Companilactobacillus allii: one gene and its partner. The protein of the gene in region 2 interacts with the protein of the main gene of each other region in a pairwise test. Links are inferred from orthologs where the notes say so. Each region holds a gene or a part of one and is shown on either strand. Other genes may lie near its edges.

Region 1 (15,561 bases), 640 kb from region 2 along the record:
TGATCAACACCCTCATGCTTATTAGCAATTTCTTCCAGTTTTTCAAGTCGATGAATGTAGTTTTCCATAGACTCTGATCTAGCCCCTGGTCTAGCGGCTGAAATTGCATCAGCTGCAGCAACAATGGTTGCAATCAAAGAAGTTGGTTCTACATCCCCATGATGCGAAGCAATTGTATTAACAACTACTTCTGGTTCTTTATATTTAGTTGCGATATCAACACCTATTTCTACGTGTGAACCGTCAACCTCACGATCAATAGCTTTACCTATATCGTGTAATAACCCTGCTCGTTTTGCCAGCATAACATCTTCACCCAACTCGGCTGCCATTATGGCGGATAATTTAGCAACCTCAATTGAATGACTCAAAACATTTTGACCATAACTTGTACGATACTGCATACGACCGATAATCTTGATAAGATCAGGATTTATTGAGCTGATTCCCAAACTATAAATAGTCTGTTCTCCAACCTCTCTAATGTGATCATCCATTTCTTTTCTAGCTTTATCGACCATTTCCTCAATTCTAGCTGGATGGATACGGCCATCCTCAATTAATTTCTCTAAAGCCATACGAGCAATTTCTCTTCTAATTGGATCATATCCACTTAGAGCAACTGCTTCAGGAGTATCATCAATAATCAAATCAATTCCTGTTAGAGACTCAATCGTTCTGATATTTCTACCTTCACGACCAATAATACGTCCCTTCATGTCTTCATTAGGTAATGAGACCGTTGTAACGGTAGATTCAGAAACTGTATCTGCCGCACTACGTTGAATAGCAGCAACGATAAGGGCTTTTGCTTCCTTATCAGAATATTGTCTTGCTTGCTCATTACTATCATTAATCATCGTAGCTCGTTCATGTGTCAACTCTTTATTTAAATCACCTAGAATAATCTTTCTACCTTGTTCTTTAGTAAGATTACTTACTCTAGTTAATTCCGCCTTTTGTTCTTCAAGAGTTGCGGTCAATTGTTTGTCCTTATCATCAAGTTTACGTTTCCTAGCTGTAATATTGTTTTCATTCTTCTCGATATTTTCCTCACGCTTTTCAAGCGATTGGTCTTTTCTATCAAGAATATCTTGACGTTCAAGAGCACGATTTTCTTGTTTCTGAACATCTTGACGACGTTCTTTCAACTCGTTTTCTTGTCCTTCACGATACTTATGAATTTCGTCTTTTGCTTCAAGTAAAGTCTCTTTTTTCAGAGACTTTGCAGACTTTTTAGCATCGACAACAATATCCTCAGCAGTTTGTTTAGCTTGTGAAAGTTTTTTTTCGTAGGCATCCTTACAGAATGCATATCCGAAGAAGATACCCACAATTAATGTTATTAGTGCGAAAGAGAAGGTTACGATAGCATGATACATGCCATCACCTCCAAATCGTTTCTTTAAGTATTTGTTTGTAAAAGCAATTATTACAGAATTTTTACATACAACGTTTATATTATAGAATAAATATCACCTGTCAACCAACCAAAAAGTAAAAAAGAGACCTATTTGGTCTCTTTTTCTTCAGAAGCTCCCAAGTTCAACACTGTATCAGCTGTCTTGGTAGTCTTTTCATCTTTTGATTTATCACTTGATTTATTAGAATCTTTTTTATCTTTTGGATCTTTTTTGTCCTTAGAATCCTCTTCGTCTTCTGCAGGTTTACCATCCATACCATAAGCGTCTCGAACTCGTTTACGTATTTCAGCCATCTTTTCTGGATTCTCAGCCAAGAATGCCTTGGCATTCTCACGACCTTGACCGATTCGCTCATCTTTATATGAGTACCAAGATCCGGCTTTATTAACAATATCCTTTTCAACGGCCATATCAACCAATTCACCAGTCTGTGAAATACCATGTCCATACATGATATCAACAAGTGCAACTTTAAATGGTGGCGCAACCTTGTTCTTAACGACCTTGATTTTAACCTTGTTACCAATTACATCTGATCCATCTTTAATCTGCTCAGAACGGCGTACTTCAAGACGTACAGTCGCATAAAACTTCAATGCACGACCACCGGGTGTTGTTTCAGGATTACCAAACATGATACCAACTTTTTCACGAATTTGGTTAATAAACAAAGCGATTGTCTTAGTTTTATTTATTGTTCCTGATAACTTACGCAATGCTTGTGACATCAAACGTGCTTGTAAACCAACATGGGCATCCCCCATGTCACCTTCAATTTCAGCACGTGGTACTAGAGCTGCAACTGAATCGACAACAACAATATCAACCGCACCACTAGAAACCAAGGCATCGGCAATTTCCAATCCTTGTTCACCTGTGTCAGGTTGAGAAAGTAGTAAATTATCAATATCAACGCCTAGAGCAGTTGCATATGCTGGATCCATGGCATTTTCAGCATCAATATATGCTGCTGTTCCGCCCTCTTTTTGAACTGCTGCAACAGCGTGTAACGCTACAGTAGTCTTACCAGAACTTTCAGGTCCATAAATTTCAACAATTCTACCACGTGGAAATCCACCCACGCCAAGAGCATTGTCTAATGCTAAAGAACCAGATGAAATTGTAGATATTCGAGTGTCAACATCATCACCCATGCGCATAATAGCACCCTTACCAAAGTCTTTTTCAATTGATTTCAAAGCCTTGTCTAGTGCTTGTTTACGTGCGTCTTCATCTTCTATTCTTTTTTTCTCTTCTTTAGCCAAATTAGTTTCCTCCTAATGCATTCATCATTAGTATCTTATTAGTTATCATTCAAAAAAGCAAGAAAAAAGCGAACAAATGTTTGTTTAAAGATAATTACTCCTGAATGAGTTTTTGTACGAGAACAAAAGCTATAATAACTGACTTTAAACGAACGGCACGTCTTGAACCTTCAAAGTGAAATTCTCTAACTATGCATGAATCAATCTTTCTATCATAAACACCGATAAAGACTGTACCCACTGGGCTTCCTTCAAGTGGATCAGGTCCAGCAACTCCAGTCAGACCAACACCAATATCAGCACTATTTATCTTAGCAGTCGACTCAGACATAACTTGAGCAACTGTAGGACTAACTACTGTATATTTCTTGATAATATCTGAACTAATGTGAAGCAAATTGGCCTTGGCTTCATCAGAATATGTTACAAATCCACCCTCCATAACTTGCGAGGCACCCGGTATATCTGCAATTGAGGATTGAAATAATCCTGCAGTTAAACTTTCAGCGGCAGAAATAGTCATATTAAGTTTCTTAAGCTGTTCCACTGTATCCTTAGGTATTGATTTGAATTCTTCTGGAATACCTGATTCAAAGTCGGCAGCTTCAATCATTTCACGATATTGAGCAAAAGCTTTTTCTTTTTTCATTGTTCTCACTTCTAAATTACGTTTTATTTTTTAAATATGTCTCTTGATTGAATAAAATAATCAGCACCTGAATATATAGTGAAGAATAAACAAATATACAACAATATTTGACCTATTGGGAAATTAATAGCTGAGAAGAAGATATTGTGCATAAGTAAAAATATAATTGCCAACATTTGAGTCGTTGTCTTGATCTTACCCGGCATTTGAGCAGCCATTACTTTGCCGCCTTCTTCTAGAACAATCATTCTAAGACCTGTAACTGCTAATTCACGACACACGATAATTGCAACTACCCAAGCTGGTGCCATTTTTAATTCTACAAGAAAGATAAAGGCAGTCATAACAAGCATCTTATCTGCTAAAGTATCAGCAAATTTACCAAAATTAGTAACAAGATGATTGGCACGAGCAATTTTGCCATCAGCCAAATCTGTTAACGAGGCAATAATAAATACCGCCGTTGCGAGTACATGGTTAACTGGTATCAAGTCATTGGCAACATAGATATCACCTAATCCTCCCCAGCTAAACGCCAATAGAATTATGAATATAGGGATCAAGATGATACGTAACATAGTAAGTTTATTTGGTAAATTCCAAACCATTTTTAATTTCCTCCGTTTTTTAGCAAAATAAAATGAGGCCGGACTTTGTCCTAGCCTCATATATTTCAGGCTAGGACAAAGTGTTTAAGCCTCTTTATTTTTAATCATTTTCAACATTAAATGTCAAAGTTTGCACAATTGAACTACCAGAACTAACACTACTCAAGTCAACAGATTTACCACCAATACTTACTTTGGTATTAGTAATATTACCCGTTTGAATTGAGAATGATGTAACGTCACTAGTGATCTTAGTTGTCTTCTTCTCACCAGAGCTTAAAGCTTGTTGCCAAGTTGTGTCAGAACCCTCACCAAATTGAATCCAGGCTTGTCCACCGTCAGCAGAAACTGTCACATCAGCACCATCAGTTGGCAAGTTTGTGACTGTATATGTTCCTGTTGTACTTGACTCTTTAACTGTTAAGCTAGTTGATTTCTTCTTTGCAGCTGACTTCTTCTTTGTTGAAGTAGCTTTCTTTGTAGATTTTGTATCACTAGATGACTTCTTTGCAGTTTCTTCAGTACTATCCTTTGGAATAGTTACATTAGAAGAGCTAGAACTCTTATGCATCATCCCAAAGGCGATAACACCAATAATCACAATAACTATAATTCCCACAATAATTTGTGGAATATAATTACCTAAGTTTGAAAAGAATGAGCTAGATTCTTCTTTAATAGATCTAGTATTCTTCTTTTCTTCACTTTGAACTGGTTCCTTTGGTTGAGAATCAGGAATTTCAGCCTTGTATTCTTCTAGCAAATCATCACTAGAAATATCAACAGCATCCGAATATTGTTTGATAAAAGCGCGCACATAAAAATCACCGGGCAAATGATCGAATTGTCCTTCTTCAATCGCTATCAAATATCTTTTCTGAATCTTTGTGACTTGTTGTAAGTCATCAATTGTGTATCCTTTTTTTATACGTGCATTTCTTAATTTTTGGCCAATTTCGTCCATTATTTACCACCGATTAACTAATTTTTCTAAGTATAACATATATTATTACTGAACAACCAACGACGTTATAACAACCAACCGCCAGCAAAATAAATCGTTTGTCCTGTTAAGTAGTTTGACTTTACATTAACAAAATAACTAACTAAATCAGCTATTTCATCTGGTGTTGCCAATCTATCGGCAGGTATCTCTTCTTTGATACTTTCTAAATCCGCACTAGAAAACTCCGCGTTCATCTTAGTATTAACAGCACCTGGAGCAACAACATTAACTGAGATGCCCAAAGATGCGACCTCTTTAGCATATGCGTCAGCAAACGAGGTCATGGCTCCTTTAACAGTGCTATAAACAACTTCCATTGCAGATCCAACTTTACCATAGATGGAACCAATGAAAACTATCCTACCGTGATGCGTTCGTGCCAATTTATCCTGTAGTGCCTTCAAAATCAAAATTGGCATCTTAATGTGGATATTCCACAAAGCGTCGATTTCTTTTTCTTCAATATCAACTAATAACTTGTAATAGGTATTACCCTGCGCAAATATAATCGCATCTAATCCGTATATCTGCTTAGTCAAAGTATCAACTTTATCAAGACTCATATCAAAATGAACTGGCAAAAAGTCCTGATGTGGATATTTAGTCGCCAATTCACTTTGCAAACTAGCAATACGCTTTTGGTTCTTATTATAGTGAAGATATAATGACCAGCCCTTTGCAGCAAGAACTCTTGCCGTACTAGCACCAATATCACCAGAGCTTCCCATCACTAATGCATACATAAAATACTTCCTATTTCGGCAAAATATTGTAGTAGGTACAATTATCATCCTTGATAAATTGCTCTGCTACTTGCAAAACATCGTCATAACTAATCGAGTCGATCAATTTGATCAATTCCAAATAATCAACATCATAAAAGTATAATTCAGCCATTTGATTGGCAATAGCGTCTGGTGAGTTTTGAGCAAACAAATATGATCCAATTGCATCACGCTTGATTCTTTCAAATCTCTTTGTATCTAAGACTTTTTTTAATTCATCAAATGACAAATGTTTCTGTAAGTATTCCTGAAATTTTTCAGGATAATTAGTTGACCCACTTACAATCATAAAACAATAGTTGTTTTCTGCAACAACATTATAAGAAAAACTGTCATCAATTATATTTAAATTGCTCATTTTTTCATAATTATCAGAAGCTTCACCTATCAAAGTCTCCATAATCATATTTAATTCAAACTGCAACTTAACTAACTCAGGCTTTGATACATCAGCGTCTATCCTAATTCCATATGCTGATCTACCTTGAGTTATTTCCATTTTTTCCTGACCACCGGCACCAATTGGTTCAAAATCTTGTTTTATTGATGGAAGAATATCAGGACTACCATGAAAATCAGAATTCTCAACAATATCTTCAATTTTTTTGAAATCAACATCCCCAACAAGAACTAAGTCCATATTATTAGGACGATAATTCTGTTGATAAGTTGCCAATAAATTGTCCTTATTAATCTGTTGAAGTGACTCACTAGTTCCTGCAATATCCTGAGATATTGGATCATTTGGGTATAACTGTCCCAAAATTCTTTGTTCTAATACCCATTCTGGCATATCTAGATACATTTGGATTTCTTGATCAATTATGCCACGTTCAGAAGCCACGTTTTCCTCAGTAAAATGTGGATTTTGAATCAAATCCAACAACACCTTTAGATTGTCATAGGGGTTATCTAGAGTCTGAAACAAATAGGCTGTTTTTGTATAACTAGTATATGCATTAGAGTTAGCACCGTATTCTGCAAACTTTTCGGAGACATCATATCCCGGTTTGGCAAATAACTTGTGTTCAATAAAGTGAGCAATACCTGCAGGTAGATCACCATTTCGAGTATCAACTGATCCAAAGTCCGTCATTGCAAGACCATACACCTGATTGTAACTAGGAAGTGGAACCACTTCTATTTCATAACCATTCTTCAATTTCTTAGAATATTTCTTAAGTCTTTCGGCCATACGTTCTCCAATCATTAATCCCCAATTAGTCTGTACTGTGCAATTTCACTCATGTCATGAGCAACTGCCACAATATGTTTACGATCCATTTTATCAAGTTCAATCTTAAATTGTTCATCAGTTAGTAACGACTTAGAATATACTGTTTCCCAAATACTACGCATGATATAGTGCTGAATCGAATCTGATGAGATCTCTCTTCTAGTATCCATGACCTTTTGGGCGTGGACAATTTGATCATCTGTAAATTTATCATTTTTTATAAAATCAATCTGTTTATTAATTAAGTCGGTTGCCTGACCAAGTTTTTTAGCATCCAAACCAGCTTGAATCGTAACCAAGTGACTGATTGGCTGATATGAACTAGAAACTGAATAAGCCAAACTATTCTTCTCTCTCACCTGCTGGAATAATTGTGATTGATCATCCCCACCAAGTATCAAGTTCATTGCTTGCGGTGCTAGTCGACTATTTTTAACATCGATTTTTTTAGTTAAATATGCAATTGCCAAACGACTTTGATTCAAATGTTTGTGGTCTTCTTTTGAGGCAGGAGTATTAACCAACTTGTCAAAATGGTCAAACTCAATAGATAGATTTTGACGGTCACTCTTCAATTTAGAAACAAACTCACTATCCATGAAAGTCTTAGTGAACTCCTCTTCATCAACGTCACCAACAACATTAACAACGACCGCGTCATTTTTTAATACATCTTTATAATGATCATATAAATCAGCGTTGTTCAATGCCTTCAATTGTAAAATATCACCAAAGATTGGAACTTGACGATTAGGGTTATCTTGGTAAAGCAAGTTGGTAAGTCCCAATATACTGACCAAATCTTGATTGTCATCTATTGAAGCTAGGTTTGACATCAAGTTTCTTTTCTCAGTGTCAAATGCTATATCATCAAACTCCGAATCGTTTTTAAGATTAGGTTGAAAGACTATCTCACCTAAAAGATTAAGATTTTCACTTAATTGATTGGGATCGTGTAATAAAAACTTAGGATCAGCGAATTCAATACTAAAAGCCAAGTCATTAAAGTTTAATAAATTACGTGTGTACACGTTTATTTCAGAACCGTACAGTTCCATTTCACGATCATTCAACGCTTTAAAGGTTGGATAATGCTTCGTAGAATTGGACAAAACATTGGCTAATAAACGTCTTTTCGTAGTCTCTTCTCTTGATAATGGTCTTAAAAAATCAATTTGAATTTTGATTGTACGAAACTTTTTTATTGGCTTAATATTCAAAGCCACATTATTTGCGATTGATTTTCTCAATTTTCCACCTGTTTTTTCTTAATTGAATCTAATTGTTCCTGTGTTAATAATACTTTACGAGGTTTACTACCCTCAGAAGGTCCAACAATCCCTTTTTCTTCCATTTCGTCTACCATTCTAGCTGCTCGATTGTAACCGATTTGGAACCTACGTTGCAACATCGATACACTGGCAGATTGTTGCTGAACTATCATAGATACTGCATCGTCCCAATATTCATCGTTGGGCTTATCACTCTTAGAATTATTTTCATCTATATCAGTTGGTATCATATCTTCGTCGTATTCAGCTTGTTGTTGTTCACTAACAAATTTCACGACGTTTTCAACCTCATGTTCAGAAATATAAGCTCCCTGAAGCCTTACTGGCTTACTCTTACCGATTGGTTGAAATAACATATCACCACGACCCAACAACTTCTCAGCTCCAACTGAATCAAGTATAGTTCTAGAGTCAACACCACTAGAGACAGCAAAGGCCATTCTAGATGGAATATTGGCTTTGATCAATCCAGTAATAACATCAACTGATGGACGCTGTGTAGCGATGATAATATGTAATCCTGCGGCACGAGCCATTTGGGCCAAACGAACGATGGCTGCTTCTACTTCATGTCCTGCTACCATCATCAAATCTGATAATTCATCAACAATGACTACAATAAATGGCAATCTTTCCATTTTGTTATCTGCTTCAGCGGTCTCATTGAATTTGTCAACGTCTTCGTTATACTCACCAATATTCCTATGGTTAGTTTCCGCAAACAACTTGTAACGACGTTCCATCTCGGTAACCGCCTTTTGTAAGGCACCTGCAGCCCTTCTTGCATCCGTTACTACTGGGATCAACAAGTGAGGCACTCCGTTATAAACATTCAACTCAACCATCTTAGGATCAATCAAGATCAGCTTGACCTCACTAGGCTTGGCCTTCATCAAAATACCGGTAATTATGGTATTGATAGCAACAGACTTACCACTACCAGTAGAACCCGCAATCAATAAATGCGGCATCTTTGTTATATTGATCTCAATAATATTACCAGAAACATCCTTCCCTAGTGGAACTATCAATGGATGCGTTTTATCTTTTTGATTCTCAGTAATATCTTTAAATGAAACTGTCGAGATCGTTTTATTTGGAACTTCAATACCAACAAACGACTTACCAGGAATAGGCGCTTCGATTCTAATATCCTTAGCGGCTAGTGCCAATGCCAAGTCATCAGCTAAATTAACGATTTTACTTACCTTTACACCAACTGCTGGCTGAACTTCATATTTTGTAATAGTTGGTCCAAGGCTGGCTTTTTTAACATCCACATTGACACCAAAGCTCTTGAATGTCTGTTTCAATTTATCTTTATTCTCATCAATAAGCTTGACCTCACCACTTTGGTCAACGCGCTTTGGTTGCTCCAACAAGTCTGATGAAGGCAACTTATAATCGTCATCATCAATATTTCTGGAGCTAACTGGAGTTGGTAAATCTTTTTTATCAGTATTATCAATGCCATAAGGCTTAGATATGACCTGAGCCGTTTTGGTAGGTGCTGACTCAACCACTTCATCAGTTGACGATTGGGTCGGCATATCGATTTGAAAATCTGAATCATCAGACTTACTTGGCTCTGTATCGTCTTTGGCAAAACTATTGATATCTTTAAATCGACTATTGTCACGGTCCACCTTGGACTCTGGTTGTACCTTCTCTGGCTTCTTTGATTTCTCGTTTTCTCTTGAATCAACATAATTATTATAATGACCAGATAAATCGTCTCTTACTTTGATCATACCTTGCTTGATATGAACCAAGATACTGGTTGTAACAATCGCAACTTGTTTCATCGTTACATTGAATAACATCAATATTCCAACTGCAATCATTAGGAATGTAATGAAATACGTTCCCCAAATCGAGAATAGCGGCATAAATAGGCTGTATAAATAAGATCCAATCATCCCTCCACCAACAGACTTATTAACTGTGAAATCAGCCATATCAGCTGATAAAGTATTCCACGTGACCAAATTATAGTTGTGGTAAAGTTGAATCTTATTGAACATCAAAATATGTAATATTACTAACGTTCCCAAATATGTGAATAAAAATCCAAAGTTTCGCTTAGGCGTCATAACGGGTAATCTTCCCGTAGCGATTAAAAAGGCACCCACGAATATACTGACAATTAACATTATTGGATAACTATCCCCAACAAAGATTCGATAAATATTGTCAAAAAAGTTACCAATGATACCAAATTTAAATAAACCCAAGACTGATAATACAATCAGCAATAGGCCAAAAATAGATCTAAATAATCTGCTGTCACTCTTATTTTTTGGAGTGGCTTTTCTAGTTCTTTTAGTAGGCGTAGATTTCGCCTTTCTTTTTACCATATAAACCTCACATAATCCTATCACTATTTTAAAATTATACATTTAGAATCTAAGTAGTACAAACTTCTGGAGAATATTTCACAAAACAAAAAAACAGCCTTTCGGCTGTCTCACTTTTTATCCTTTGTTGTATCATTTGGTTCAACATTATTATGTGCTGTAAAATTCAATGAAACTCCACGGTTAAGTGCAACAACTGTCACTTGATATGTCAATGTTTCAATATACTCAACAACCGGACGTGAAATTTGTTCAACTTGCTTGGGCTCGAGATCTTCTGGTTTTCCTTGGAATCCAACTAATTGGACAACTTGACCAATAAGACCAGAAACTTTGAAAGGTGCATTTTCTGGATGAACTTCAAAAGGAATTACTATTTGGAATATTTTACCTTCGTCTTCACTTAAAGGATTGCCCTTTGCATCCAACAAATCTGGATGTTCAATTGAGATCTGCAGATCTGACTTAACGTCAGCTGCGGGTGATTCAACATCGTAATGAAAGGATTGTACGGTTACTTCACCTTTGTTTGTCTTCATTATAATTATCCCCTTTATTAATCTAGTTTGTCATGCTCATAGTGATGTTTTGTCTCTAATCCAGCAAAGTTCTGTTGACGAACCGCTTCATAGATTACTAAAGCACAACTATTAGAAAGGTTCAATGCTCTAATATTATCGCTCATAGGAATTCTCAAACATTTTTCGGGATTATCACGCATATAATCTTCTGGTAATCCAGTTGTTTCTTTACCAAATAGGAAATAATGGTCTTTTGAAGTATCAGTGAAATCTGCATCACTATATACCTTATTGGAGAACTTAGTAATTAAGTACAAATAATTATCATCTGGAACTGATTGAACAAAATCCTCTAAACTATCGTGATAAGTAATATCCACCTTATCCCAATAATCCAACCCAGCTCGCTTCATATGGGCATCATCAGTACTGAAACCTAGTGGTCGTATTAGATGCAACTTGGTATTTGTTCCAGCACAAGTACGGGCAATATTACCTGTATTAGCTGGCATAAGTGGTTGATACAAAGCTATATGATTAGTCATTTTTAAATATTCCCTTCTTTTTAACTTTTTCAACAAAAAAACGCATACCCTCGGTGATCGCCACAGCAAGGACATGCGTTAGTTAAGCTTTTACATTTACTTGCTTTTGTCAAAATTAATCCTGAGAAAAACAAGTAACCACAAAGTTTATAGATATTATACCTGTTAATTTATGCAAGTACAATATGTATTTGAATTATTCGTGAATTTTTTTAGATTCATTTATATCTTTTTGAGGCTCGTCACTATTTGGATCTGTTTCGTCCTCGTACCAATGTGAATTACGTTTGACCCATCTGAATATTCTAGTACAAATGATCTTTAGAATGGCAAATACCGGAATTCCGGCAATCATCCCAAACAATCCAAACATCCCTGCTGAAACTAATAATACCAGGATAGTTGTAACTGGGTGCATCTGCATCTTGTTACCAACAATAATAGGCGAAATAACACGTGTTTCAATTGTCTGCTCAACTGCAAAGACTATGATTACTTTGATCAGCATCGATGGTGAGATAAATGCACCAATAATTAATGATGGAATCAATGCTAAAGTGGAACCAACGTATGGGATCAAGTTCAATATACCAGCACTGATACCAAGAACTAATGCATAACGCTGCCCGATTATTAAATAGCCAACAAAGAACATGACCGCTACCCAAAATGCCACTGTTAGTTGTCCTGTAATGTAAGAGCTAAGGGATTGGCCCATTTCAGTTAACATTTCACCAGTTGATTTCCTTAACTTGGTTGGAACAAATGCTACGACTGAATCTTTGAACTTATTTTTATCTTTAAGCATAAAGAACAAAATAAATGGTGCAGTCAATATTATAATAACAACATTGGTTACCGTACTTACAGCAGAACTGATACCACTAAAGGTTTGAGGAAGGATCTTGTTAACAGCTGACTCAAAATTCTTTGTTATTTTTGCATTTGAACTTGCTAAGTTATCACGGAATACATGTAACTTAGGATCTTTGAACATACTTTGTAGACTCTTGTTTAAAGAATCCCAATACTGTGGCCAATTTTGTATCAGAGAATCAATTTGATTCTGGATAAAGGGAATCAGCGACATTATTCCCCACACCAATAATGCAAAAATAATTATGAATACAAACATTATGGAAATGACCCGCTTGATATTAAACTTATTCTCTAGTACATCTATCAGTGGATTAATCAAATAATACAATACTAATGCTAAGATGACCGGTGGCATCACTATTCCTAGAATTCGATTTATCGGTGTAAAAACGAAACTTATTTTTGAAAACAAGAAAATAACTAGAAAAATAACAAAAATATTTAATAAGACAATTGTAACTTGATTGTTTAAAAACCACTTATAAAACCAAGTTTCTTCTTTTTTTGGTGATTCTTTCATATTATACGTGCTCCTTGTGTGTATCAATAATGGTACAGTAATATTATAATGTACACTATACATTGTTTGGAGGAAATTGTAATGTTAGAAAAAGTTCTCTTTAGTGGTTATACAAGCAAAACTGGAAAAGGAGTTTATCAAGCTGAATTGGATTCAGATACTGGTAAACTATCAGCTCCTAAGACATTAGTTGAACTAACTGGTCCAACTTATATTGATGTAACAAATGATTTGAAACTAATCTCCCTTGCCAAAAAAGACGGTAAAGGTGGCATTGTCACTTACGATATCAGTGGTGATAAAGCAAAATTACTCGATGAAGATTTCTCTGAAGAAACTTCACCTTCTTACGTAAAATTTGATGAAAGTCGTAGTTTGATTTTTAGTGCCTACTTCCATCTAAGCAAAGTTAAGATCGATCATTTAACAAAAGATGGTAAAATCGAACACTATTCAGAAATTCACTTTGAAGGCTCTGGCCCACGTCCAGAACAAGATCAATCCAAGCCCCACTACTCAGCTCTTACACCAGATGGTAAATTGATCATTTGTGATTATGGTGCCGATCGTATATATATCTACAATATTGATGACCCAAAGAATCCAAAACAACTCAACGAATTCATCGCCCCATCAGGTTACGCTCCTAGACATTTGGTATTTAATCCAACTAAACCATATGTCTATATTGCCTGTGAATTATCTTCAAAAGTTCTTGTAATGGAGTACAATGCAACCGACTCAAACTTGACTTTGGTTGACGAAATCGAAGTTGCAAAAGATGAACAAAAAAACACTACCGCTGCAATACGTATTTCTAAAGATGGTAACTTCCTTTATGTATCAACACGTGGAGCTGACACTATCGCTACATTATCAGTTTCTCCAGATGGAGATCGTCTAAAGAAACTTAACACAGTTAAGACTATGGGTAATGGACCAAGAGACTTCGAACTTGATCCTTCAGGAAAATACTTAGTCGTTGCCAACCAAGATTCTGATAATGTAAGCATTTTCACACGTAGTTCAAACAAAGGTGCACTAAATCTTCTAGAAGAAAATATTTCCATTCCTGAGTGTGTATGTGTACACTTTATTTAGTCCCAAAATTATAGGAGAAAATAATAATGTTCATCGAAATTATAAAGACTATCATTCTTGGTATAATTGAAGGTTTTACTGAGTTCCTACCTATCAGTTCAACTGGACATTTGTATCTAGCTGACGAATTCGTCAAACTAAATGAATCATCGGCCTTCATTCACATGTTTATGGTTGTTATTCAATTTGGAGCGATACTGGCAGTTATCTTGATTTATTTTCACAAATTGAATCCATTCTCACCTAAGAAAAACGGTCATCAGAAACGTTTGACTTGGGACATTTGGTTCAAGGTCCTAGTAGCAATTATCCCATCAGTCGTAATTGGACTTCCATTGAATGACTGGATGGATAAGAACTTAACTAGTTGGCAAGTTATCGCAGCCACATTACTAATTTATGGTATTTTATTCATTATCGTTGAGAATTACTTTAAGGATAAACAACCACAAGTTACTGACTTGGATAATTTATCATATGGAACAGCTTTTAAAATCGGACTATTCCAAGTATTGTCACTAGTTCCTGGTACTTCACGTTCTGGTGCAACCATCTTAGGTGGTATCTCCATTGGTACTTCTAGATTTGTTGCCACAGAATTTTCATTTTTCTTGGCCATTCCCACAATGTTTGGTGCTAGTTTATTGAAAATCGTTAAGTACTTTGCAAGTGGTAACACATTTACCGCCGATGAATTGACTATTTTATTAGTCGGTACATTCGTATCATTCGTTGTTGCATATGCTTCAATCAAGTTCTTATTGAACTATATTAGAAGCAATGACTTCAAGGCATTTGGTTGGTATAGAATTATTTTAGCAATTCTTGTAATTATATACTTTGGATTCGTCAAAGGTATGATTGCGTAATTAATTAATTAGAACGTCTCAAGACGTTCTTTTTTTGTGCTCTATTGTGTACAATGAAAGGGATTAAATAATTCGAGAGAAGTGATTCTTATCTTTAAAGAAATTTGTGTAGAAAATTTTACAACTATTCCTCAAGCTGTCTTAGCCGGTGCCAATAGGATCGAGCTTAATGACAATCTAGCCGTTGGTGGTACTAGTCCAAGTACTGGTGTCTTACAAGAAGCTACAAAGTACCTTCAAGAAAAGCATATCCCATTAGTTGAAATGATACGACCACGTGGTGGAAACTTTGTTTATAACGATATTGAAATAAAAATGATGGAAGCAGACCTATTTCAAGCTCAAAAACTCGGAGTTGATGCTGTTTGTTTCGGTGCATTGACTAAGACTGGTGAAATCGATGAAGAAGCTGTTGAACAATTGATTGCTGCAAGTTCAGGGATGCAAATAGTTTTCCACATGGCCTTTGATGATATTCCTGATGACAAAAAGTTATCTGCCAT
Region 2 (15,685 bases):
TTGCGTTAAATCATTCAATTCAACACGAATAGGGAAACGGCCTTGTAATTCAGCAATCAAATCACTTGGCTTGTTTTCAGCAAATGCACCTGATGCAATGAATAAGATATGGTCAGTATTAACTACACCATACTTAGTATTGATCTGTGAACCTTCAACGATAGGTAAAATATCACGTTGAACTCCTTCACGAGATACCTCACCAGATGTTTTTTTATTTCCAGCCGCAATTTTATCAAACTCATCGATAAAGATAATACCATTATCTTGAGTACGTTCAATTGCTGATTGATAGATTTCATCATGGTCCACACGCTTACCAGATTCTTGTTGAATCAAGAGTTCACGTGCATCATTTACTGGTAAAGTCCTAGTAATAGACTTCTTAGGGACTAGTGAATCCATCATACTAGACATATCCATACCCATTTGGGCCATTTGGTCATTCATAGGGTTTACTTTACGTGATTCCTCAACTTTAATAGTAACTTCACGATCCTCAAGTAATCCCTTATCCAATTGTTCTTTAACACTCAGACGTTGATCACGAACTGAATCGGTGACCTCAGCATTACTATCAGGGTCTTCATCCCCACTTTGAGGATTCAAAGCATCTTGTAAGTTTGATGAATTTTGTAGATTATTTAGCATAGACATAAAGTCCATGTTGTTATTATTATTTTCTTTACGTTCCTTTTTAATGCCAGGAACTAATAATTTAACTAATTTCTTATCAACATCACGTCGTACCTCTGGTCTAATTTCATCGATTTTTTCTTTTTCTTCCATAGCAACAGCTACATCGACTAAATCACGTACCATTGATTCAACATCACGTCCCACGTATCCTACTTCGGTAAACTTAGTTGCTTCAACTTTAACAAAAGGTGCCTTAACAATTTTGGCCAAACGTCTCGCAATCTCCGTTTTACCAACACCAGTAGGTCCGATCATTAATAGATTTTTAGGCGTGATTTCTTGTTGTAAGTTCTTAGGTACTTGCATACGGCGATAACGATTATATAAAGCAACCGCAACGGCCTTTTTAGCATCAGTTTGTCCAATAATATAATTATCTAATTGAGCGACTATTTCTTTAGGTGTTAAAATGTTGTCCATTTATTACTCTCCAATTTAAAATTTGTCTGAAATAATATTATCATTAGTGTAAATATCGATACCTGAAGCAATCTTAATTGCTTCTACTGCCATTTGCTCGGCATCCATATCTTTGGCATGACGTTGCATTGCAATAGCAGCGGCTTGAGCAAAATTACCACCTGAACCAATAGAAACAACATCTTCATCTGGTTCGATAACTTCCCCACTACCTGAAATCAAGAGTAAGTTGTCTTTATCCATGGCGATAAGCATAGCTTCAAGCTTTTGAAGTGTTGGATCTTTTCTCCAGTCTTGAGCCAACTCAACAGCAGCACGTTTTAAATTACCAGAATATGCTTTTAACTTCTTTTCTAACCAGTCTTGTAGAGTTATTGCATCTGCAACACCACCAGCAAATCCGATAACTACTTGGTCATCGAAAATACGTCTAACTTTGTGGGCTGAACCCTTCATAATGAATTTTTCACTTAGTGTAACTTGTCCATCACCAGCGATAGCTGTATGACCATTGTGTTTAACTGCGACAATTGTTGTCATTTAATTACCTTCCTTTATCTTGGAAAATATTTTTTATAATCTTTTTGTAGATGTTCCATTGTTACATGTGTGTAGATTTGTGTAGTTGAAAGACTTGAGTGTCCCAGAAGTTCTTGGACTGTACGCAGATCTGCACCATTATCCAACATATGGGTAGCAAATGTATGTCTAATCATATGTGGGTGAATGTCAGTCGTCAAACTGGTTTTCTTTATAATTTGATCAAGTATATATTCAACTCCACGACTCGTGATACCTTTACCTCGATTATTAACGAAAACAAATTGATGGTCCATATTATTAGCGGCCATCAATTTTTTTCTGCCGTCATCGATATAACGATTTAATGCCCTTTGAGCAAAACTACCAAACGGCACATAACGATCTTTATCACCTTTACCATGTACCAAAACGATACCGTTAGTAAAATCTAATTGTTCTAATTCAAGATTGGAACATTCGCTAACACGCATCCCAGTAGCATATAGTAACTCTAATAGCGCAGAATTTCTTTCAGAAAGGGCGTCATCACCTTTTACAGCTTCGAAAAGTTGTTTCATTTCTTTTTCATAAAAAAAGCGCGGTAATTTACGTCCTTTATGTCTAAGCTGAATAAGATCAAACGGATTAGTTTTCATGAACTTATTACGTAACAGAAAATTATAAAAGGATCTCAACGCTGAAACCCTTCTAGCCACCGTTTCATCAGCATAATTCTTTTCATCTAAATACGTTAAGTATGTCTCCACATCGAGTCGATTTATTTTTGTAAATCCCTTGAATCCACCATTATCATCAAGAAATTTTACAAAATTATTGATATCTTCCAAATATGAACTTTTAGTATCTTCAGAATAATGATGGTTGATCATCAAATAATCAATAAACTTGTCAATTAAATCTTGTTCGATCATTTATTTTTGAACCTGTTCTTCATAATCGCCATTTGGACATAGAACTTGACGACCACCCTTAACTTTCTTTTCAACTAGATAATGGCCATCTTTAGGGCAATCACGTCCAATTGGTTTATCCCATGAAACGAAGTCACAATCAGGATATCTAGAACAACCATAGAAAATACGGTTTTTCTTTGATTTTCTTTCAATGACTTGTCCCTCTTTACACTTAGGACAAACTACACCAATCTCTTTAACAATTGGTTTTGTATTACGACAGTCTGGGAATCGTGAACAAGCATAGAATTTACCATAGCGACCCATCTTGATAACCATAGGTGCACCACAGATGTCACAATCCATACCGGCTGGCTCATCTTTAATTTGAACTTTTTCAATTTTGCTCTCGGCTGATTCTAATTCTTTAGCAAAAGGTTTGTAATAGTGGTCAACAACCTTTACCCAATCTTCCTTACCCTCTTCAATTTCATCAAGTTCATCTTCTAGATGAGCTGTGAAATCAATATTAACAATATCTGGGAAGTAATCTTGAATTAAATTATCAACAATTTCACCTAATTCAGTCGGTTCAAAACTTTTTCCATTCAATTTTACATAGTAACGTCTCTGAATAGTATCAATTGTTGGAGCATATGTTGAAGGACGGCCAACACCATTTTCTTCCAAGGCCTTAACAAGTGAAGCTTCAGTAAATCTTGCAGGTGGTTGTGTAAAATGTTGTGCTGGATCGTTTGTTTGAAGCTTAGCTTTATCACCTTCAGCAAGTTCAGGAAGAATATTATCCTTCTTATTAGATTCTGAAGTACTTTGATAAACTTTGCGGTATCCCTCAAACTTGATTTTTGAACCGTTGGCTCTGAACATAACACCATTTTGTGTTAAATCAACAGTCATAGTGTCATAAACAGCAGGTGTCATTTGACTAGCCACAAAGCGTGACCAAATCAAGTCATACAAACGATATTGATCACGTGTCAAAATATCTTTCAATGACTTAGGAGTACGTAATACTGAAGATGGTCGAATAGCCTCATGGGCGTCTTGTGCACCTTCTTGATTTTTATCCTTACGCATCTTAACTGCAGCAAAAGGTTCACCAAATTCTTTATGAATAAATTCTGATGCTTCAGTTTGTGCAACCTTTGAAATACGCTTGGAATCAGTACGCATATAAGTAATTAAACCTACTGTGCCTTCTTTTCTTCCAAGATTGATTCCTTCATAAAGTTGTTGAGCAATCATCATTGTTTTTCTAGTCTTATAATTCAATTTACGGTTAGCCTCTTGTTGAAGTGAACTAGTCGTAAATGGGGCAGCGGGGAATCTATTACGTTCTTTTTTCGTTACCTTTTCAATGTCAAAATCATCACTCTTATTGATTTTTCCAAGAACTTCTTGAACTTGAGCATTATCTTTTAATTCAGTTTTTTTATGATCAATACCATAAAAGTTAGCATTAAACTTATCTTTACCATGTTTGAATGTTGACTCAATAGTCCAATATTCTTCAGGAATAAATTTCTTTATTGATTTTTCACGTTCAATAACAAGTTTCAAAGCGATTGACTGAACACGTCCAGCACTTAATCCCTTTTTAACTTTTGCCCAAAGAATAGGTGAAATAGAATATCCTACTAATCTATCAAGAACACGACGAGCTTGTTGTGCATCGACTAAGTTCATATCGATACTACGAGGTTTCTTAAATGCCTGTTTAACAGTATCTTTAGTAATCTCATTAAATACAACACGATTATCACCGTTGACATCAAGTCCCAATAAATGGGAAACATGCCAAGCGATGGCCTCTCCTTCACGATCCGGATCGGCTGCAAGATAAACTCTTTTGGCTTTTTTAGCCTCTTTTTTCAAATCTTTTATAACAGGACCTTTACCACGAATAGAAATGTACTTAGGTTCGTAGTCATGTTCGATATCGACACCCATTTGACTCTTAGGTAGATCTCTAACATGTCCCAAACTTGCTACAACGTGATAATTACGTCCCAAATATTTTTCAATTGTTTTTGCTTTTGAAGGTGATTCAACAATCACCAAATTCTTTTGTTTCGCTGGCACGCAAAGTGCTCCTTTCTGAAATGAATCATTTAGGAAACTGTTCAATATAATATTTATTGTTTTTGAATTTGTCAATCAAAACGATACATTAAATTATCAATCAGAGAAAAAATTAAAAATCACTAAAGTTGATTAGTGGTATTGCACCCTCTTCAATTAACTTATTACATCCTTTTGACGTACTCTCATCTATCTTACCTGGTATTGCATAAACATCTCTGTTTTCTTGCATTGCCAATTCAGCCGTAATAAGTGAACCACTTCGCTCTTTTGCTTCGGTTACAATTACTCGCTGACTGATACCTGCGATTATACGGTTTCGTTGCGGGAAATGCCACCTTTGAATATTACATCCTGGCGGATATTCACTAATAACAAGTCCAAACTCAAAGATTTCATCTTGAAGTTTTTTATTCTTAGTAGGGTAATAATCACTCAAACAATTACCAATCACAGCAATAGTTTTACCATGATTATTCAAGGTTACTTGATGTGCCCAACCATCAACACCCTTTGCCAAACCGCTTACAATAGTATAACGGTCTATAATTCTAGGTACAAGTCCATTAATGCAACGATAACTATATTCAGTCGCTTCTCTGGCACCAACTATAGCTGTACAATCAGTTTTTAATAGTGAAATGTCACCCTGGTAAAATAGCAATGCTGGTGGATTATAAATTTCCCTTAAATTCTCAGGGTACTCATCATCCAGGTAATTTATTGCCTGAATTCCGGACTCATTTTGTAGCCTAAACAATAGAAGAAACTTTTTATATTTCTCTGATTTCCAACTTCTTTGAAGCATATAAAAAGTATCTTGTTCAAGATTATCACTATTTAGTGACAATTTGACAATTTTTAACATTTCCTGATTTGATATCTGCATAGTTAAACGACATTTTACTAAAATTTCAGTTAATTTATTCATATATAAAAACACCACTTTCATAAATAAATTACGAAAACGGTGTTTGATATAACTTATTTGTTTTTCTTACAGGAGAAAAGCTCATTCGATGAATAGGAGTTCTGCCATATTTATCCAGTGCCTTCAAATGTTCACTAGTCCCATAACCATCATTTCTCAAAAAACCAAATTCAGGATACAGCTCGTTGTAAGCTGACATCAATCTATCCCTTGAAACTTTAGCCACAATACTAGCTGCTCCTATACTAAGCGACTTTGAATCACCTTTAATAAGCTTAGTTTGTCCGATATTAACGGGAATGGTCATGGCATCAACCAGAATATGATCAGGTGCCAAGTAAAGACCATTGATTGCATCTTTCATCACTAGCTCAGTAGCATGATAAATATTCTCTTGATCAATCAATTGAGGACTACCTATACCAATTGAAATATCTATCGCCTGTTCACAGATTTGTCGATAAACTCTGTCACGTTTTTTAGCGGTTAATTTTTTAGAATCATCAACCTCATACAAAGTATTATTGGCAGGTAAAATAACTGCAGCAGTTACTACAGGACCAGCCAGTGGTCCCCGGCCAACTTCGTCGACCCCTGCTACAAATAGATTATGATTCCAATAATCACGTTCTAAGAACTCTTTTTTATGGAACTTTTCAATTAATTTTTGTTGCTGCTCAACTTTTCTAAAATATTGTGCCAATAGATTATGAACACCACTACGTTCATCTTCTTGTAACAAATCAAGGTCATCTTTAGAAACCGAACCAATTTCTTGATTCAGCAATTCTTTGACATCCTTAATCGTCATTTTACTCTTCATAAAATTCACCTGGCACATCAAATGTAACACGACCAAGTTTTAACTTACGAATATCTTCAATGATTCGTCTTGAAGCACGATCATAGTCATCTTTATAGCCAAATTTTTGTGTCAAAAGCATTAATAATTCTGGTGTTGTGTGATCGAATAAATCACTTTTATCTAAACCATATGTATCTTGTAATCTCTCCAAATAATGTGTCTCTAAAAAATTCAAGGCATAAATTGCAACATCATCAGGTGCATATATCTTATCCTTAATAGCACCCGAAAGAGCAAGTTTCATCCCTACTTTAGGATCATCTATTTTAGGCCAAAGAATCCCTGGTGTATCTAATAAATCAATATCATACTTAGTCTTCAACCAGTTTTGATTCTTTGTTACACCTGGTCTATTACCAGTTATAGCAATGTTCTTGCCAACAATTCTATTTAGAATCGTTGACTTACCAACATTAGGTATACCTATACACATTGCTTTGATACGATAATTCTTTACACCATTTCTTTCATATTTAGCCACTTTTTCAGCTAATTCAGAATGGATCAAATTATTTATTTTACCCAATCCCTTATTATGCTTAGCATCAAGCTCAACAGAATGTGTACCTTCTTGTTCGAAGTTAACTTTCCAATCATTAGTTAACTTGGGGTCTGCCAAATCAGCCTTATTCAAAATAATAATATGTTTCTTTTGATCAATAATTTGTTCCAAAATTGGATTTCTGGAACTAAAAGGAAGTCTAGCATCGACTATTTCAAGCACAATATCGACCATTTTAAGCCTGTCTTGAACCTGATTTTTTGCCTTGTTCATATGTCCTGGATACCATTGTAACGCCATACATATCACCTATTTTCTATCTGTATCTTGATATTTTTGGTACGCTTCGTCAAAAATTGTCATACTCGGTAAATAACCAGCATTCAACTCCAAATAATTAGAGATCTTCTCATAGTCAGTCTCCTGCTTAGGAAATGATTGATCTCTGTGTGCATTATTTGCAAATTCAGCTTCCGGCTCGGTACTGTTAACATTTCTCAATGTCATCAAAAACTCATAAAAACTTCGCCTCATTGTTCCTCCCTGTCTATTGCTTACTTGTAATCTTATTATTCATAATATCAAATGATAATTTATCATTCTTCAAATCAATCTTTTTAGCACGGATACCATATCCTTCTTTTGTAGTATATTTAGTAAACTTCAAAAGAATTGTTTGATTCTTACTATTAACACTGACCCAATTAGGAATTTTAAAGCTGTTATTAATATAATTCATGACAAACTTAATTGGTAATGATAACTCTCCAATTTTAATATCTTTTGCCTTTAAAAGCACATCACCATTAGTCTTAGCATATGGTGCCATAACCAATGTGAAGTGGATTTTTGATCCTAAAAACGCAATTGCTCCAGTAAGTTCGGCATCGTTTTTCAATTTAACTTGATACTCAGTTTTACCGTCGTTTAATGTATTTTTAAGATAATATTGAGCCATCTTATTGGCTTCACTTTTATTCATATTAACTGTAAATACTTTGTCATTTTGAGATTCTATTTTAGATGAAACTTGATAGGTTTCACTAGAAGAGCTTAAGACCTTTGTTCCTAAAATTCCAAAACTAACTACTAAAAGTACTATTAGTGCTAAAAATGCATATTTCCAATAATTTCTACTCTTCATCTTACTTAATCAGCCATTCCTTAGTTGTTTTACTTACCTTATTAAATACTTGATCAGTCATCATATCATAACCTTTACCATTTGGATGGAAGTGATCACCTGTATAAAGGTATGGATTATCACCATTTTTTTTCAATATTTTATCACTAGGTTGATACAAGTTATTAATATTAATAAAGTATGTATCTTTTTGATCCTCAGCAATCTGTGCAGAGGCTTTATTCCAATTAATAAATGCCGTTTTAGCATATTTAACATTGGATAAATAAATACTAAAGGGATTATAAATCCCTATTAAATAAATAGGTGCATCGCTATTGTAGCTTCTTATATCTGATAATAACTGCTTCAGTCTCTCATCAAATTTGCCTTGTTCTGTTGTTATATCTGATTCCGTTAAGTCCAGTCCCTTACGTTTAAGAAGATGCATGAAGTCATTTCCACCAACTGTAACCGTAATAATATCAGCCTTTGGCAAATCCTTGTGCATTGAATCATCATTTTGAATTCTAGTCATAATTTGATTACTAGTATCACCAGAAACTCCGTAATTATATGCATTAGTTTTTACCTTATACTTCTTTGTAACTTTACTTTTAAGTCTAGTTACATATCCTCCACCAACGGACTTAGAATCACCAACACCTTGAGTTAATGAGTCCCCAATGGCAACGATGTTGATTTCACTTTTCTTTTTGACAACAATTTTTTTCTTTTTCTTTTGTACTACCTGTTCCGTTTTATTATTAGTAGTTGGTTCAGTTTTAGATTGAGTAAAATAATAACCTAATACTCCACCAATTGCTACTAAAATAACAACAATAATAATAATCCAAGTACTTTTTTTCTTCATATATTAATCCATCTTTCAAAAAAAAGCTGATGTTTTCATCAGCTTTTACTAAGTTTACTCTGTATAGAATTCTATTGCAAAAGCCCCTGATCCAGCATGTGTAGCAATAACAGGACTTGTAACTCTAATCAATAAAGGAACATCAGGAACTATTTCCCTCAATTTCTCCTTGAGTTCATTAACATAATCCATCTTATCAACATATGAAATACCAATGGCCTTTATATTCTCAAGACTCTTTACTTCTTCCATGACATTATTCATATACTTCTCAATAGTCTTACGTCCACGACCACGTTTAGCAATATCAAGACTATTGTTCTTCAATGTCAAAACCAGATTAATATTCAAAAGTGTTGATAAAGTTCCTGCAAAACGGCTCAAACGTCCACCACGCAAGATATTCTCAATACTGGTTACACCCATATATAAATAAGTATGATCACGTATCTTTTGAATCTCTTGTTTGATTTCGTCTACTGATTTACCTTCTTTTGCCAATTTAGCAGCTTGAATAACCTGAAATGCTAAGGCACGATCAGTAAACTCTGTATCTACCACTTCCATATGACGATCAGTCATTTCAGCCACTTGACGTGCAGCATTAACAGTTCCACTGATCGACTCAGTCATATTTAGTGACAAAATATCGGTATAATCACTAGGAACTTCATCGATTATACTCATAAATGTTCCAATCGAAGGTTGTGAAGTTTTTGGTAATTCATTTGAAGAATCCATTTCTTTAACAAATTCTTCACGTGTGATATCAACGCCATCCGTATAAGTCTTACCATCAATGTTGATTGTAAGTGGAACTACGCCAATTCCATATTCTTTTATTTCCTCTGAAGTTATCTGTACCGATGAATCGGTAAGGATTTTTACTTTACTCAATTTTATCCCTCTTTCATAGGGTTTTTCACTATTATTGTTTAAATTATAACAGATTTATACCACCATATTAAAAAAACTAATTCATATTTTTTAACATCTTTTTCTATTATATTATACTTATCGTAAATATTGAAAGTGAAAATGAACTCCTACACAAATTATTAGGAGTTCATAATATCTCATATTTTAAAAAATTAAAGTTAGTTTAGTTTCACCTTATACGTTAAAATGAAATCAGTTACAATAGAAAGTTGGTCTTGAAATTGAGTAAAAAGGTCAGAACATTCACACGTAGATATATTATTAAAAATGAAATCTTTAGTGCCATAACTCATGGAATTGGTATTATCCTAGCAGTTATTGGATCAGTTTTTTTATTAATTAAGGGATTCAATAACGGTGATCCCTTAGAAATAACAGCATACTTCATTTATGCTTTCACTTTATTTTTCCTGTACTTAAGCTCGACGTTATTTCATAGTTTATATTTCACCAAGGCTAAGCACGTTTTCCAAATATTTGACCACAGTTCAATCTTTTTGATGATTGCTGGTACATATACCCCATTTTGTTTAATCGCACTCAGAGGGTCAGCATTTGGCATCATTATCTTATCAGTCATCTGGGTCCTAGCAATATTTGGAATACTTTGGAAAATATTCAATGTCGGTCGATTTAAGTTCTTTGAAACACTCTTATACATACTGATGGGTTGGGCAATTATTGTTGCCATGAAACCACTTTATGAAGCTATTGGAACAACTGGTATTTGGTTATTAGTTGCTGGTGGACTTGCATTCACAATTGGAGCATGTATTTACTTATTAAAGAATCTTAAATACGTCCACGTTATTTTTCATGTTTTTGTCATGATCGGCACAGCACTAATGTATTTCTCAGTATATTTTTACGTTAATTAATTTTCTTTTGATAAGTTTTGAAGGTGTATGGATAGATATTTTTATCGTCCATGACACCTTCTTTTTTTTCAACCAAAACAAATTTATCATAATCAATCCTTGGCATAACTGTATCCCCACCGAATTCGTGATCAATTCTAGTTAAATATAATCGATCCACATCATCTTTAAAAATTTCAAATATCGAACTACCACCAATGACCATGACTTCTTCATCAGGTTTTACATATTCACTTAATTGTGACTTATCAGTTATGAGTACTACTGAATTAGGTACCTTATAATTTTCATTTCTAGATAGGACAATATTCAGCCTATTTAAAAGTGGTCCATTTGGAAAACTTTCATAGGTTTTACGCCCCATTACTATGGGATGTCCCGTCGTGATATTTTTGAATCTCAACATATCATTAGGAAGACTCCATGGCAATTTGCCATCTTTTCCAATAATATGATTTTTATCTTCTGCCCAAACAAAACTAATCTTCATTTAATCAACTCCTAAACAGCCACTGGCGCTTTAATTGCTGGTTCTGGATCATATCCTGTAACTTTAATATCTTTCGTATCAAGATCAAACATACTTTTATCAGAGTTTATTTCTAATTGTGGACCTTCATGTACATCCCTTGAAAGTTGAGTCTTAACTTGATCAATATGATTGAGATAAATATGTGCGTCCCCTAAAGTATGTACAAAATCGCCAACTTCTAATCCAGTTTCTCTAGCGACCAAGTGAGTTAATAGCGCATAACTAGCAATGTTGAATGGTACACCTAAAAACAGATCACCACTTCTTTGATACAACTGACATGATAATTTACCGTCATTAACATAAAACTGGAACATTGTATGACAAGGAGGAAGTGCCATCGTTGGTACATCCTCTGGATTCCATGCACTTACGATCATACGTCTGGAATCGGGAGTAGTTTTTATTTGTTCAATAACATTTTCTATTTGATCAATGAAACCACCATCTCGTTTTTGCCAATGACGCCACTGTGAACCATAAACTAAACCAAGGTCACCATATTTGTCAGCAAAATCTTCATTTTCAAGAATATTCTTGTCAAAAGCTGACTTTTGAATTTTATACTCTTTAGCAAATTCTTCATCGACCAGACTTCTTCTTCCAAAATCTGTCATATCTGGTCCTGAATAATCAGTACTTTCGATATATTTTTTAAATGCCCATTCATCCCAAATATGGTTTTTGTGTTCCAACAAATAACGAATATTGGTATCTCCGTGTAAAAACCAAAGTAACTCGCTCTTAATCAAACCAAAGGGAACTTTCTTTGTAGTAAGGAGTGGAAATGATTTTGACAAATCAAATCTCATTTGATAGCCAAAAGTACTTATTGTACCAGTACCAGTACGGTCACTTTTTTTATGTCCATTATTTAACACATAATTCAATAAATCCAAATATTGTTGTTCATTAGTATTTGCCATATTCTTCTCCTAAAAATAAATTATTCAAACGATCCGAGATATTCCCAGCGCTCCATCATTTTATCAGCTTCAGCGTTTTTTTCATCCAATTGACGTTGAAAATCCATTAAATCTTGATATCCATTTGCATCATCAGCCAATTGATCGTTCAGTTTAGAAATTTCATCATCTAATTTTTCGATTTTAGGTTCCAATTTATCAAACTCTATTTTTTCAGCATACGTCAACTTTGTCTTTTCTTCTGGCTTTTTAGACTTAGTTACTGCTTGCTTCTTTTCTTTTTCTTCATGATGTTTAGCTTGTTGTTTTTCATTCATCTTTTGAAGATAACCAGAATAAGAATCATAACTCTCTTTAATTTGACCATTACCTGTAAAAATCAATAATTTGTCAGCGATTTTATCCAAGAAATATCTATCATGCGATACGGCCAAAACTGTACCCCTAAAGCTCTCTAAGTAATTCTCCAAAATCGTCAAAGTTTCAATATCCAAATTATTAGTTGGCTCATCAAGCAATAAAACGTTAGGTTGATTCATCAAAATTGATAACAAATATAAACGTCTCTTCTCACCACCAGATAGTTCACGAATAAAGGCACTTTGCATTTGATGATCAAATTTAAAAGTATCCAATAGTTGTGAAGCTGACATGCGTTCACCGTCAGTATTTCTGACGTTTTGGCCGATGCCTTCAAGATACATAATTACACGCTTATCAGGATCCATATCTTCAGTGTATTGAGTATAGTAACCTATTTTAACTGTTTGGCCAGTTTTAATGTTTCCTGAATCCAGTGGGATTTTCCCAGTTATCGTATTTAAAAATGTTGTTTTACCTGATCCATTAGCACCGGTAACACCTATTCTGTCACCCTTTGTTATTAGATAACTAAAATCATCAATAATTTTCTTGTTATCAAATTGCAAACTTGCATCTTTAATATCAAAAACATCATTTCCTAATCTTTGTTGTGCAATATCAATAGACATATCTTGTTGAACATCAGGTTTATCATTAAGATCCTCTTTTAGACCCTTGAACCTATCGATACGAGCTTGCTGTTTAGTTCCACGAGCTTTAACACCAGCACGCATCCAATCGAGTTCTTTTTTGTACATCTGTGTCTTATGATGTTGTTCAGATGCATATATCTCTTCATTATCAGATTTCTGTGATAGATACTTCTCATAATTACCGTCGTATTCAGTAACATTGCGATTTTCTAGTTCAAAAATCCTAGTTGCAACAGTATTCAAGAAGTAACGATCATGGGTAACAAATAATACTGAACCTTTGTACTTATTCAAATATCCTTCTAACCAATCAATTGCTTCATAATCCAAATGGTTAGTAGGTTCATCAAGAATTAATAAATCTGAATCAGAAATCAAAGTTTGTGCCAAGGCGACACGTCTTTGTTGACCACCGGATAAATCTGCAACTTTTTTGTTTAATTCAGTGATCCCTAATTTATTAAGAATGGATTTAACATCTGACTCCATTTGCCAAGCTTCAGCTGCATTCATTTGCTCCTGAAGTTTAAAAAAGTCATTTTGAATATTAGTATCTGTAGAATTGTTATTAAAATTCTCCAATGCACGTTCATATTTTCTAATTAATTGAAACTTCTCCCCACTACCAGCAAAGACAGAATCAATTACTGATAAATTTTCATCTAATTCTGGTTGCTGTGTTAAATAAGTTATCTTATAGTTCTTAGGCTTTTCTAAGCCAATAGAATTCAAATCTTCCGGATGTATTATTCCATCTAAGAGAGTTGTTTTACCAGCACCATTAAGTCCAAGAAGGCCAATACGGTCTCCTTCTCCAATAGTAAAGGTAACGTTTTTAAAAAGTGTTCTTTCACCAAATGATTTGTATGCATTTGTGATATTTAATGTTTTCAAATAATTTCACCACGTATTTCAGATTTGTCACATATAGTTATATATTATATCAAATGGCAACAAAAAACCGCTATCCAGAAAAGATAGCGATTCTTTATGTTTCTATAAATCTTTATTGTAGATATCAAAAACAGTATGATCTCTGTCAATTGAAATGTATAAATTACCAGTTTTGCTTGAGATTGTTGAAGTTTGATATACATTATCTAACCCTTCAGCATCCTTTTGCTTGAATGGGAAGAAGATCTGCATTGGTTCCTTATCCTCATCATCTTCAAAAACAAGATCACATTTTTCAATATCTTGATACTTAATTACACGGTTAAACATTCCGTCTGCCATGGCAGCTGTCGAAACATCTGTATCTTTAATGTAGTCGGCTTCGGGTAAAATTTCAATTCTGAATCTCTTGCATGGGTGAATCTCTTGCATACGTCCACCAGCAATACGTCCATAACTTGTAGTTACACGCGAAATCCATACGTCACTCATCTCACCGTGGTTCACTGTCCAAGTATCATCATTTCTAAAGTAGAATTTTAATTCTTTGAAAACATGTTTTGTCATATTACCACCCTTTCGAATACTTCATTACTTTATAAACCAATGATACCACAGCAAACTCATTTGCTTAACAAATATTCCCTCAATTTATCAAAATTGTTGTAAACGTTTCCTTCCACGACCTTATGCTCTAAATCGGACATGTACTTTCCGATTTCTGGACCCGGTTTAATGCCTAATATTTTGATGACATCATTACCAGTAATTGCCAGATCATGACTAGATTCTATTGGAATATTTACTACTTTTTGAGTTAATGTATCGTCATCAAATTCAATTCTAAATAGTTGACACAAACTTTTAACTCGGTCGAAATTACTTACACCTAAACAATAAATATCCCAGATATCAAAATTACCAGATTTGAATTGTTTGAGCATTTTGTCCGTCGCAACACTAATTTCACGTGACTTATTAGAAACTTTCCAATCACGTAGCATTTTGTTGAATTGATTTGGTTCTAGATCCATGACATATCCAATAGCCGTCCAGGCTGATTGCTCATCAACAAATGACTTATCGTCTAATTTTAATAATTTTTCCAAATTGCTCTTTTGATCATTAAAAGATGGACAATATTCGAATAAATCAAGATTTAAAAAGTCTGAGAAGCCAATCTGCCAAGACTTACCTAGCATCAACTTTATAAATTCTTCCCGAATCCTCTCTATAGCTATCTTATTAAGTAAATGTGCATTATCTTTGATTGCTATCGCCGTTTCAGCTTCGACAGTAAATCCTAATTGTGACTGAAATCTAACAGCACGCATCATACGTAGCGCATCTTCATGGAATCTCTCTTCTGCCTTACCAACAGCTCTAATAACTCTTTTATTAAGATCGGCCAATCCATCGAATTTATCAATAACTCTACCATTGCGATCCACAGCCAAGGCATTAATAGTAAAATCTCGACGCTTAAGGTCATCTTCTAAGGAACGTACGAAAGTAACTGAATCAGGTCTTCTGAAATCCTGATAACC

Evidence for each region.
Region 1: the proteins of dprA (region 2) and recA interact in binary tests that used the Bacillus subtilis proteins (3 or more experiments, as listed by UniProt). The link is inferred for Companilactobacillus allii from one-to-one orthologs.

What each region holds. Positions count from the first base shown.
Region 1 is NZ_CP019323.1:1,404,912-1,420,472, reverse strand. What follows is about bases 589-3,461. They hold recA (recombinase RecA), read right to left. Parts: upstream 2,666-3,461; coding sequence 1,511-2,665; downstream 589-1,510. Other genes in these bases: pgsA (CDP-diacylglycerol--glycerol-3-phosphate 3-phosphatidyltransferase), read right to left, coding at 3,362-3,461; BTM29_RS06880 (CinA family protein), read right to left, coding at 2,784-3,338; rny (ribonuclease Y), read right to left, coding at 589-1,382. Also shown: more of rny, read right to left, coding at 1-588; more of pgsA, read right to left, coding at 3,462-3,946; BTM29_RS06870 (helix-turn-helix domain-containing protein), read right to left, coding at 4,047-4,910; ymfI (elongation factor P 5-aminopentanone reductase), read right to left, coding at 4,976-5,695; EF-P 5-aminopentanol modification-associated protein YfmH, read right to left, coding at 5,706-6,932; EF-P 5-aminopentanol modification-associated protein YfmF, read right to left, coding at 6,947-8,224; BTM29_RS06850 (DNA translocase FtsK), read right to left, coding at 8,221-10,623; BTM29_RS06845 (DUF1149 family protein), read right to left, coding at 10,734-11,162; tRNA (uridine(34)/cytosine(34)/5-carboxymethylaminomethyluridine(34)-2'-O)-methyltransferase TrmL, read right to left, coding at 11,180-11,689; BTM29_RS06835 (AI-2E family transporter), read right to left, coding at 11,886-13,088; BTM29_RS06830 (lactonase family protein), read left to right, coding at 13,170-14,189; BTM29_RS06825 (undecaprenyl-diphosphate phosphatase), read left to right, coding at 14,216-15,058; BTM29_RS06820 (copper homeostasis protein CutC), read left to right, coding at 15,149-15,561. UniProt on the Bacillus subtilis protein: Multifunctional protein involved in homologous recombination, DNA repair and competence.
Region 2 is NZ_CP019323.1:2,053,793-2,069,477, forward strand. What follows is about bases 3,681-6,677. They hold dprA (DNA-processing protein DprA), read right to left. Parts: upstream 5,590-6,677; coding sequence 4,771-5,589; downstream 3,681-4,770. Other genes in these bases: topA (type I DNA topoisomerase), read right to left, coding at 3,681-4,658; BTM29_RS10210 (ribonuclease HII), read right to left, coding at 5,618-6,400; ylqF (ribosome biogenesis GTPase YlqF), read right to left, coding at 6,402-6,677. Outside these bases: ATP-dependent protease ATPase subunit HslU, read right to left, coding at 1-1,119; hslV (HslVU peptidase proteolytic subunit), read right to left, coding at 1,135-1,659; tyrosine recombinase XerC, read right to left, coding at 1,674-2,573; more of topA, read right to left, coding at 2,574-3,680; more of ylqF, read right to left, coding at 6,678-7,256; BTM29_RS10220 (YozE family protein), read right to left, coding at 7,266-7,490; BTM29_RS10225 (YpmS family protein), read right to left, coding at 7,504-8,100; BTM29_RS10230 (GDSL-type esterase/lipase family protein), read right to left, coding at 8,102-8,953; BTM29_RS10235 (DegV family protein), read right to left, coding at 9,008-9,850; PAQR family membrane homeostasis protein TrhA, read left to right, coding at 10,102-10,770; BTM29_RS10245 (dihydrofolate reductase), read right to left, coding at 10,763-11,260; BTM29_RS10250 (thymidylate synthase), read right to left, coding at 11,272-12,228; BTM29_RS10255 (ABC-F family ATP-binding cassette domain-containing protein), read right to left, coding at 12,249-14,138; BTM29_RS10260 (hypothetical protein), read right to left, coding at 14,241-14,705; BTM29_RS10265 (CCA tRNA nucleotidyltransferase), read right to left, coding at 14,762-15,685. UniProt on the Bacillus subtilis protein: Protein that helps load RecA onto ssDNA during transformation. Binds cooperatively to circular ssDNA, is able to bridge different segments of DNA. Favors the loading of RecA onto SsbA- or SsbB-coated ssDNA and formation of RecA-DNA filaments.